4 regions of the Streptomyces sp. NPDC044003 genome follow, and region 1 is predicted to be linked to each of the others. Evidence: riboswitches for the same ligand, from Rfam matches in the RefSeq annotation. Region 1 holds a riboswitch; each other region holds the start of a gene.
The links. A riboswitch is a leader RNA that binds a small molecule or an ion and turns the genes downstream of it on or off. The one in region 1 is predicted to bind cyclic di-AMP.
Positions count from the first base shown of each region.

Region 1 (2,190 bases):
CGCCGGCTCCCGGCGGCGGTCCAGCAGGACAACGGCCGGGGCATGGTCATCATCCGCTCCCTGGCGGCGGAGGCGGGCGGCCGGCTCTCGGTCACACCGACCGAGGAGGGCGGGAAGACGGTCTGGATCACCCTCCCGTGGACCCCGGCGACCGCCTCGTACGTCTAGGGGGTGAGAGTCCCGGCGCAGGGGTGCGGCGGCGCCACCGCACCCCTGGGGCGGGGTCAGAGGCCGGCGGGCGTCATCGGACGCGGCCGTAGTAGACCTTCGACGTCCAGATCGCGTCGAGCTTCACCCAGGATCCCGTCTTGGGCGAGTGCCAGATCTTGCCGCTGCCGGCGTAGATGCCCACGTGGTAGACGCTCCCGCCGGAGTGGAAGAAGACCAGGTCCCCCTTCTGTCTGCTGGACGCGGAGATGTGCCGGGTGTTGTTGTACTGCTGCTGCGCGGTGCGGGGCAGCGACTTGCCCGCCTGCTTGTACGCGTAGAGCGTCAGACCGGAGCAGTCGAACCTGGAGGGTCCGGCGCTCCCGTACCGGTACGGGGCTCCCTTCTTGGACGCGGCGACGCTCAGTGCCTTGTTCGCGTATGTGGTGGCTGCCTGGGCCTCGGGTGCCGCACCTGGTGCGAGCAACGTGCCGCCGACGGCGGCGAGGGTGAGAGCCGAGACGGCTCCGGCCCGGGACAGCAGGGACGGGACGTGCATCTGCGCAGTCATGCGCAACCCTTCGTCAGCCGCCTGCGAAGGATGACCTGTCGGGTTCGGACTGGCGAAGATGCCCGGCCGCGGCTGCGGCTTCACCCCAAGGGACGGCCCCGCTGCGAGAAACAGCGCGTACGTCCCGTACTGCTCGGGTCCTCCACTCCTGCCGATCCACTCCTGTCGACCAGACGTCCGGGACAGCGGCAGGACTCGGCGTCCGCCCGGACCGCCCCGCCGCGGATGGCGGGGGCTTGTCGTCGACAGGGATCTTGACCCACAACCAGGGCGAAATCCGAGCTGAAACGGCGATATGTGAGGCTCCTCACGACTGATCCATACGGGTGGACAGGCGGGCTTTGTGATCTTCGGAGGTTTGACCGACGAGCCCCGCACCAGCGGCGGAACGTCCCATTCCGCCAAATGCGTACACCTGTTGCGCAACTCACCCGCCCCATATGTCGACTCGTCGACTACGCCGAACGGGGGAGCGATTCTGCGATCCGTGTCGGCCGACCGGACCTCGACACGACATGCCGGAATGTCAACTAGCCCGCGTGCGGGGGACGGTGACGCGGTCGGCGCGGCGCTCGCCGTCCAACACCCGTAGGGCGCGCGCCAGAGTGTCCGCGTGGACCTCGCTCTCGCCCCGCATATGCATGAGCGTCAGGGCCTCGCGCAGCGCCTCCGCGCGTCCCACCAGGGCCTGTGCCGCGCGCAGCGCCCCATAGGTATGCGTACCCCTGGATGGGTTGATCTTCCCCAGGAGGTCGACGACTTCGAGGTACGCGTCGATCAACTCACCCTCGGCGCGGGTCAGCGCGGGCAGCGGCGGCAGCTCGGGCACCACGGCCGGCTCACCGCGCCGCGCCGGTGTCGCGCCGGCTCGTGATCACGTGGTCCACCAGTCCGTACGCGACGGCCGCGGGCGCGTCCAGGACGCTGAGGCGGTCGATGTCGGCGTCGATCCGCTCCCGGCTCTGCCCGGTGTACTCGGTGAGCATCCCGGCCACCAGGGCGCGCAGCCTCAGCAGTTCGCGCGCGTGGATGTCGAGGTCGCTCGGCTGTCCCTGGAGGGGCTCGTCCATGGCCGGCTGCCGGAGGGTGATGCGGGCGCCGGGGAGGACCATCCGCTTGCCGGGGGTGCCGGCGGCGAGCAGGACGGCGGCGGTGGACGCGGCCTGGCCCAGGCAGGTGGTCTCCACGTCGCAGGAGAGCGTCCGCATCGTGTCGTGGATCGCGGTCATGGCGCTGATCGAGCCGCCGGGGGAGTTGATGTAGAGCGAGATGTCCTGGCCGGGCGCCGCGTAGTCGAGGTGCAGGAACTGCGCGATGACGTCGTTGGCCGAGGTCTCGTCGATGGGTGTGCCGAGGAAGACGATCCGGGCTTCGAGGAGCTTCGAGTACGGATCGAGGGTCCGGGTTCCGAAGCTGGTCCGCTCCGTGAACTCGGGCAGGACATAGCGAGCGTCCATGGCTGAGCACCTCCA
Region 1 covers NZ_JBWKFA010000007.1:146,551-148,740, forward strand. The annotation lists gene AC07AW_RS26775 (ATP-binding protein) at 1-168, shown strand, start outside; gene AC07AW_RS26780 (C40 family peptidase) at 242-718, opposite strand; cyclic di-AMP (ydaO/yuaA leader) riboswitch at 722-844, opposite strand; gene AC07AW_RS26785 (hypothetical protein) at 1,245-1,550, opposite strand; gene AC07AW_RS26790 (ATP-dependent Clp protease proteolytic subunit) at 1,558-2,175, opposite strand.

Region 2 (2,190 bases), on a different contig from region 1:
GAGGCCGTCGCCGTCGTCATCGGGGCCTTCCGGGAGGCGGCGGAGCAGGAGCGGAACCTGGAGGGCGTGGCGCAGCGCCTCGAACGGGCGCTGGCCCGGGAGGGCACCCGCCGGCACGGGCTCGACGCCTTCGAGGGGTTCACCACGGCGGTGCTCGCCGAGATCCCGCGCGCCGACGGGAGCGGGACCTTCGACGGTTTCGTACGGGTCGTCAACCGCGGGCACCCGCCGCCGCTGATGCTGCACGCGGACGGGCGCCTCGACTCGCTGGAGCCGGGCGAGGCGGCGCTGCCGCTCGGCATGGGCGACCTGGCGGCGTGGCCGGACCGGGCCGAGGCGCGACTGTTCCCGCCGGGCGCGACGCTGCTCTTCTACACGGACGGCCTCTCGGAGGCGCGGAACGCGCAGGGCGTCTTCTACGATCCGGCGGCGCGGCTCGCCGGGCGGATCTTTCCGGGGCCCGAGGAGCTGCTCGACGCGCTCGTGGACGACGTACGGCTCCACACGGGCGGCGGGTCGACCGACGACATGGCGCTGCTCGCGGTGAGCCGCCCGGCGACGGGGCAGCCCGAGCGGCGCCGGACGATGCCGGTGGTGCCGCCGGGCGAGTCCGGTCACCGGGCGTAGTCGAGGGGTGTCACTGCGATAACAATTGACTTAACGTCAGATCGCGAGTGTTTGACGGGCTCGCTCTGAAGGGGGGTCAAGTCGGGTCATTACCTCTCAATTCAATGAATGATCAAGGGGAACGGCTTGGAATCGGGACCCCCTGTCTATTAACGTTCGATAACGCAGTGCGGTCGTCCCAGCCGTCGCAAGAGGCGGCACCGTGCGCACGCGCCGAATCCTGAAAAGGAACCGGGGAACCACCACTTGGGGTGAATCGGGCCCCTTCGCACTCGTGCGAGCGTGCCCGTAGGAGACCTTCCTGCTCCGAACCCGTCAGCTAACCCGGTAGGCGAGACGGAAGGAAAGGAGCGCGCCCCCGTGGCGTCCAACACCCCCGCACCCGAAGCCCCCTTCGATGCCTTCGGTGGCGGTGCGGGTCCCGCCGCCCCGGACACCGAGTGGAACCCCACCGAGGGCTCCCTCCGCGCCGAGAGCCGCTCCGGCGGCCGGCACCGGGTCGTCAAGCAGCGCTCCAACTTCGCCCGCTCCTCCACCGTCCTCGGCGTCGGCGTGATCGCGGCCGTCGGCGCGGGCGGCCTCGCCACCGCGCAGGAGAAGCCCCCGGTGGCCATTTCGCTGCCGGACCTCCCCGACCTGAACCTGCCGGACGCCCACGACCTCCCCGGCGTCGGCGACCTCCTCCCCGAGGAGGACAGCGCGCCGGTCACCGCGGCCCTCGCCAACCCGAACCCGCTCACCGACGCCACCTACACCACCGCGGCCGACGAGCGCACCGAGCAGGCCGCCGCCCCCGCCGCGGGCGAGGCCCTGCGCGCCCGCATCCTCCAGCAGGCCGAGCAGCAGCAGGCCTCCGCCGACGCCGCCGAGCTCGCCGCCGTGGAGAAGGCGGCCGCCGAGAAGGCCGCCGCCGAGGCGCAGGCGAAGGCGGACGCGGCGGAGAAGGCGGCCGCCGAGGCGCAGGCGAAGGCCGAGGCGGAAGCCAAGGCGAAGGCCGAAGCGGAGGCCAAGGCGAAGGCGGAAGCGGCGGCCGAGGCCGAGCGCCTCGCCCAGCTCGCCGCCAGCTACTCGCTGCCGGTGTCCTCGTACACCCTCACCGCCACCTACATGCAGGCCGGCTCGATGTGGTCCTCCGGCTACCACACCGGTCTCGACTTCGCCGCCCCCACGGGCACCCCGCTCAAGGCGGTCCACGGCGCCACCGTCAAGTCGGCGGGCTGGTCCGGCTCCTACGGCTACCGGATCGTTCTGGAGCTGGAGGACGGCACCGAGGTCTGGTACTGCCACCTCTCCTCCATGCTGGTCAGCGCCGGCCAGACCGTGAGCACCGGCGAGACCATCGGCCGCGTCGGCGCCACCGGCAACGTCACCGGCGCCCACCTCCACATGGAGGTCCACACCGCCGGCGGCGACGGCATCGACCCGGCGGCCTGGCTCCGCTCCAAGGGCCTGAGTCTCTGAGACGACCCGGAATAGGCCCGGCGGCGGAAGCGGTTGATCGACGCATGACTTCTCTCCGCACGCTGGGCAGCTCCGACCTGCACGTCTTCCCCGTGGCCCTGG
Region 2 covers NZ_JBWKFA010000013.1:982-3,171, reverse strand. The annotation lists gene AC07AW_RS35095 (PP2C family protein-serine/threonine phosphatase) at 1-627, shown strand, start outside; cyclic di-AMP (ydaO/yuaA leader) riboswitch at 829-976, shown strand; gene AC07AW_RS35090 (M23 family metallopeptidase) at 988-2,088, shown strand; gene AC07AW_RS35085 (aldo/keto reductase) at 2,133-2,190, shown strand, end outside.
Region 2: linked by a shared signal. The riboswitch ahead of AC07AW_RS35090 (M23 family metallopeptidase) and the one ahead of AC07AW_RS26780 (C40 family peptidase) in region 1 are both predicted to bind cyclic di-AMP.

Region 3 (2,190 bases), on a different contig from region 1:
CCGCCGCCGACGCCGCCACCTGGGACCGGGTCGCCGAGTGCGAGTCCGGCGGCCAGTGGAGCGCCAACTTCGGCAACGGCATGTACGGCGGCCTCCAGTTCACCCAGGACAGCTGGGAGCGGAACGGCGGCCTCACGTACGCGCCCAGCCCCGACCTGGCCAGCCGTGCCCAGCAGATCGCGATGGCCGAGAAGGCGCTCGCCAAGGGCAGCGACGAGTGGGCCACCTGCGCGCCGATCGCCGGCCTGAAGAACGACGGCAAGGCCACCGGCGTGAACCCCGGCCCGGCCGCCGTCCCGACCACCCCCACGGGCCCCCTCCCCGAGTCCAACCGCACCACGGGGAACGAAGGCTCGGCCGCGGGCCGGTCCGCCGCGTCCGCGACGCCCGCCACCCCGGCGACGCCCGCCACGCCGACCGCCCCGGCGACCTCCGCCACGCCCGCCACCCCGGCGACGCCCACCACTCCCGCGACCCCGGTCACCCCCGACGCGTCCGTTACGCCCGGTACGCCGGATTCGTCCGAGACGCCGAAGGGTGACGTGCCGTCGGCCATGCCCGGCACCGGTAAGCACCGGGGCGAGGCCGCCCCGGAGGAATCCGACACAACGGGCGGCTCGTCCGAAACCGGTCGACACGCTTCGGGTGTGGACAAGTCCGGGGAGGAGGTCGACGCCACGCCGGTGACTGACGAAGCGAAGAATTCGGGCGCAACGGACAGTCAGGGCACTTCGGGCGAGTACACCGTGCAGCCGGGTGACAGCCTGTCCGGAATTGCGGAGGAGAACGAACTCCCCGGAGGCTGGACCGCCCTCTACGACGCCAACAAGCACACGGTGGGCACCGATCCGAACCTCATCCTGCCTGGTCAGAGCCTCGACCTGACGGCCGGTTCGACGGCGACGGCGGGCTAGTTCGCGGGCTTATGTCCGGTTCTGGGCAAGTGAGACATGGGTCTCTTCGTCCCAACTGGCGTGTCACGTCCGCAAACTTTGCTTCTGTCACCTCTCACCTGCGCAAACACCGCCCACCGGAGGGCAAGTAGGGGCGATTTTTCCGCAATGAGCCTCTTTGAACTTCCGGTGGGTCTGTGTCTACGGTCGTCACCGCTCGCCACCGCGGGCCCCGTCGACCGAAACGCCGAATCCTGCCGTCGGCCGATGGGAACAGTCGTCGCGCAAGCGCCGAAGGCAGGAGTGGGGGACCCAAGGTAAGTGCCGGTCCCGGCCGTTGAGACAGACGGCCGACGATCGGCTTGGGGTGAAGCCGCGTGCAAGGACACGCGGCCGGGCAACTTTCCGGCCCGAACCCGACAGCTCACCTCACAGGCGTCGGTGAGGAGAATCCCCATGCTGTTTTCCGCCAAGGGCAAACACCGTCGTCCCTCCAAGGCCACCCAGGTCGCCGCGCTCGTCGGCGTCACCGGTGTCGCCGTCGCCGCCCCGCTGCTGACCGCGGGCACCGCCTCGGCCGCCACCACCGCCGAGTGGGACACCGTCGCCCAGTGCGAGTCCGGCGGCAACTGGTCCATCAACACCGGCAACGGCTTCTACGGCGGCCTGCAGTTCACCAACTCCACCTGGGCCGCCTTCGGTGGCACCGCCTACGCCCCGCGCGCCGACCTGGCCTCGAAGGCCCAGCAGATCACCATCGCCGAGAAGGTCCTCGCGGGCCAGGGCAAGGGTGCCTGGCCGAGCTGCGGCGTCGGCCTCTCCAGCGCCTCCTACGACGGCGGCGCCGCCGAGACCGCCCCGCAGCAGAGCGCGCCCCAGCAGGCCGCCCCGCAGCAGGCCGCCCCGAAGCAGCAGGAGCGTCGCGCCGAGCAGCCGACCACCCGCAGCGAGCAGCGCAAGGCCCCCAAGACCGTCACCACCCCGACCGGCAAGAAGGTCAAGAAGGGTGACGGCGAGTACAAGGTCGTCGCCGGCGACACCCTCAGCAAGATCGCCCAGGCGCACGGCGTCAAGGGCGGCTGGGCCAAGCTCTTCGAGCTGAACAAGGGCGTCGTCGAGAACGCCGACCTCATCTACCCGGGTCAGCAGCTCCACCTGAAGTGAGCCCGGCGGCTCGCGTGAGTCCGGCGGCTCACGCGGCCCCGACGACCCTCCCGCGGTGACCACCCCGGTCCGGCGTGCCCCTTCCCCCGTGCGCGCCGGACCGGGGTTTCCCCTTTTCCGGGAGCACTCCACG
Region 3 covers NZ_JBWKFA010000010.1:200,912-203,101, forward strand. The annotation lists gene AC07AW_RS32870 (transglycosylase family protein) at 1-914, shown strand, start outside; cyclic di-AMP (ydaO/yuaA leader) riboswitch at 1,173-1,346, shown strand; gene AC07AW_RS32875 (transglycosylase family protein) at 1,350-2,057, shown strand.
Region 3: linked by a shared signal. The riboswitch ahead of AC07AW_RS32875 (transglycosylase family protein) and the one ahead of AC07AW_RS26780 (C40 family peptidase) in region 1 are both predicted to bind cyclic di-AMP.

Region 4 (2,190 bases), on a different contig from region 1:
TCCGGAGGCCTGGGCGAGCGTCTCGTGGAACCAGCCGCCGAGCGAGCGCAGATCCTCGCCCTGCCCGCGCCTGGCCCGCTCCTGCCCCAGCCTGACCAGGCCGCGCAGCACCTTGAGGTGTGCCTCGGTGCGCCGCTGCGCGGCCCGCGCGGCCCCCAGCGGTTCGAGCAGCGCCCGCATGTCCAGCAGATCGGCCGCCTCCTGCTCGGTCGGCTCGGCGACATGGGCGCCCGCGTGGCGGCGGGTGACGACGAAGCCCTCCGACTCCAGGGTGCGCAGCGCCTCGCGGACCGGGACGCGGGAGACCCCGTACCGGCGGGCGAGCTGCTCCTCGGTCAGCCGGCTGCCCCGCTCGAACACGCCGGAGACGATGTCGTCCCGGATCGCCGTGCATACCGAGTGCGCGGGAATGCGCATGTCCGACCTCCGCCTTGGTCCGCGCGAGTCAATTCCGTCGGCGCCTGTTCTGCGCCCGATCTGCGACTCTATTGCAGCGCGCCGGAATTTCCGATGCCCCAGCGGAATCCATGGATATCTTTTGGCCAGCGAAAAGCCCCGGCTCAGTACGAGCCGGGGCTTTTGCGACGCGGTGTGCGGCGGAGGCCGGGTCAGACCTGGACGCCGCGGGCGCGGAGGTACGCGACAGGGTTGATGTCCGAGCCGTACTCGGGGCTCGTGCGCGCCTCGAAGTGGAGGTGGGGGCCGGTGGAGTTGCCGCTCGAGCCCGAGACGCCTATCTGCTGGCCCGGCTCGACGGTCTGGCCGACGTAGACCCCGATGGAGGAGAGGTGGCCGTACTGGGTGTACGTGCCGTCGTTCATCCGGATCACGATGTTGTTGCCGTACGCCCCGCCCCAGCCGGCCTCGACGACGGTGCCGGAGCCGACGGAGACGACCCGGGTGCCGTAGGCGGCGTGGAAGTCGATGCCGGAGTGGCTGCCGGAGGACCAGAGCGAGCCGCCGGCCTTGTAGCCGGTGGAGACGTACGAGCCGGCGACGGGGAGCTGGAAGGAGGCCAGGCGGCGACGCTCGGCCTCGCGGGCGGCGCGCTCGCGCTCCAGGCGGATCTCCTTGGCGCGGGCCTCGGCCTTGCGCTTCGCCTCGGCCTTGGCCTTCGCCTTGGCGATGGCCTCGTCGGCCTCCTGCTCCTGGGCGGCGGCCTGGGCGTTGATCGGGTCGACGAGGGAGTCCTCGGTGATCACCTGGGTGAGGCCGGTGTCCTCGACGGAGCGGTTGTCCGTGTCGGCGGCGAGCGCCGGGGAGGCGAGGGTTCCGATGACGCCGGTGGTGGCGAGCGTCGCGACGCCGGCGATGCCCACGCTGCGGCGCGCCATCCGGCTCGGACCACGATGCTTCCCGGTGGCACGGGTGAACGCCATGTAGAGGCTGATCCTTTCCTTCCTTCTCGCCTACCGGGTTAGCTGACGGGTTCGGAGCAGGAAGGTCTCCTACGAGCCCCTCCGTCGAGACGAAGGCGCCCGATTCACCCCAGGGACTACGTGTGGGTCCCCGGCTCCCCAGGCTCGCGCCTGACGGGGACTCGGCGATGACTGTCCGATGCCGCGGATGCGGCACGTGCAACTGACGAACAGTCGCACCGACGCTATGCGGATCGTCTTTCAATCACCAACCAGACACGCCTTTTGTAAGACATGCCACAGGGCAAACGATCACTCTTACCTGCAATACGGACAAAGCGGAGGACCCCGACGAACTAGGTCGTCAGGGTCCTCCTGTTGTCGCCTCGGGGCCGGAATCAGCCCGTCACGACGGTCACTTCACCGATGCCGAGGGCGCGCACCGGCTCCGCGATCTGCGCCGCGTCGCCGACGAGGACGGTGACGAGGCGGTCCACCGGGAAGGCGCTGACCACGGCGGCCGTCGCCTCGACCGTGCCGGTCTCCGCCAGGCGCGCGTACAACTGGGCCTGGAAGTCGTCCGGGAGGTGCTGCTCCACCTGGTCGGCGAGCGTCCCGGCGACGGAGGCGGCCGTCTCGTACTTGAGGGGTGCCACGCCCACCAGGTTCTGCACGGCCGTCTCGCGCTCGGCGTCGGTGAGGCCCTCGGCTGCGAGCGTGCGCAGCACCTTCCACAGGTCCTCAAGTGCCGGGCCGGTGTTGGGGGTGTCGAAGGATCCGCTGATGGCGAGCATCGCGGCGCCGTTCCCCTCGGCGTCCGAGCGGAGCACCT
Region 4 covers NZ_JBWKFA010000008.1:329,171-331,360, forward strand. The annotation lists gene AC07AW_RS29710 (GntR family transcriptional regulator) at 1-417, opposite strand, end outside; gene AC07AW_RS29715 (M23 family metallopeptidase) at 609-1,379, opposite strand; cyclic di-AMP (ydaO/yuaA leader) riboswitch at 1,392-1,556, opposite strand; gene AC07AW_RS29720 (M16 family metallopeptidase) at 1,757-2,190, opposite strand, start outside.
Region 4: linked by a shared signal. The riboswitch ahead of AC07AW_RS29715 (M23 family metallopeptidase) and the one ahead of AC07AW_RS26780 (C40 family peptidase) in region 1 are both predicted to bind cyclic di-AMP.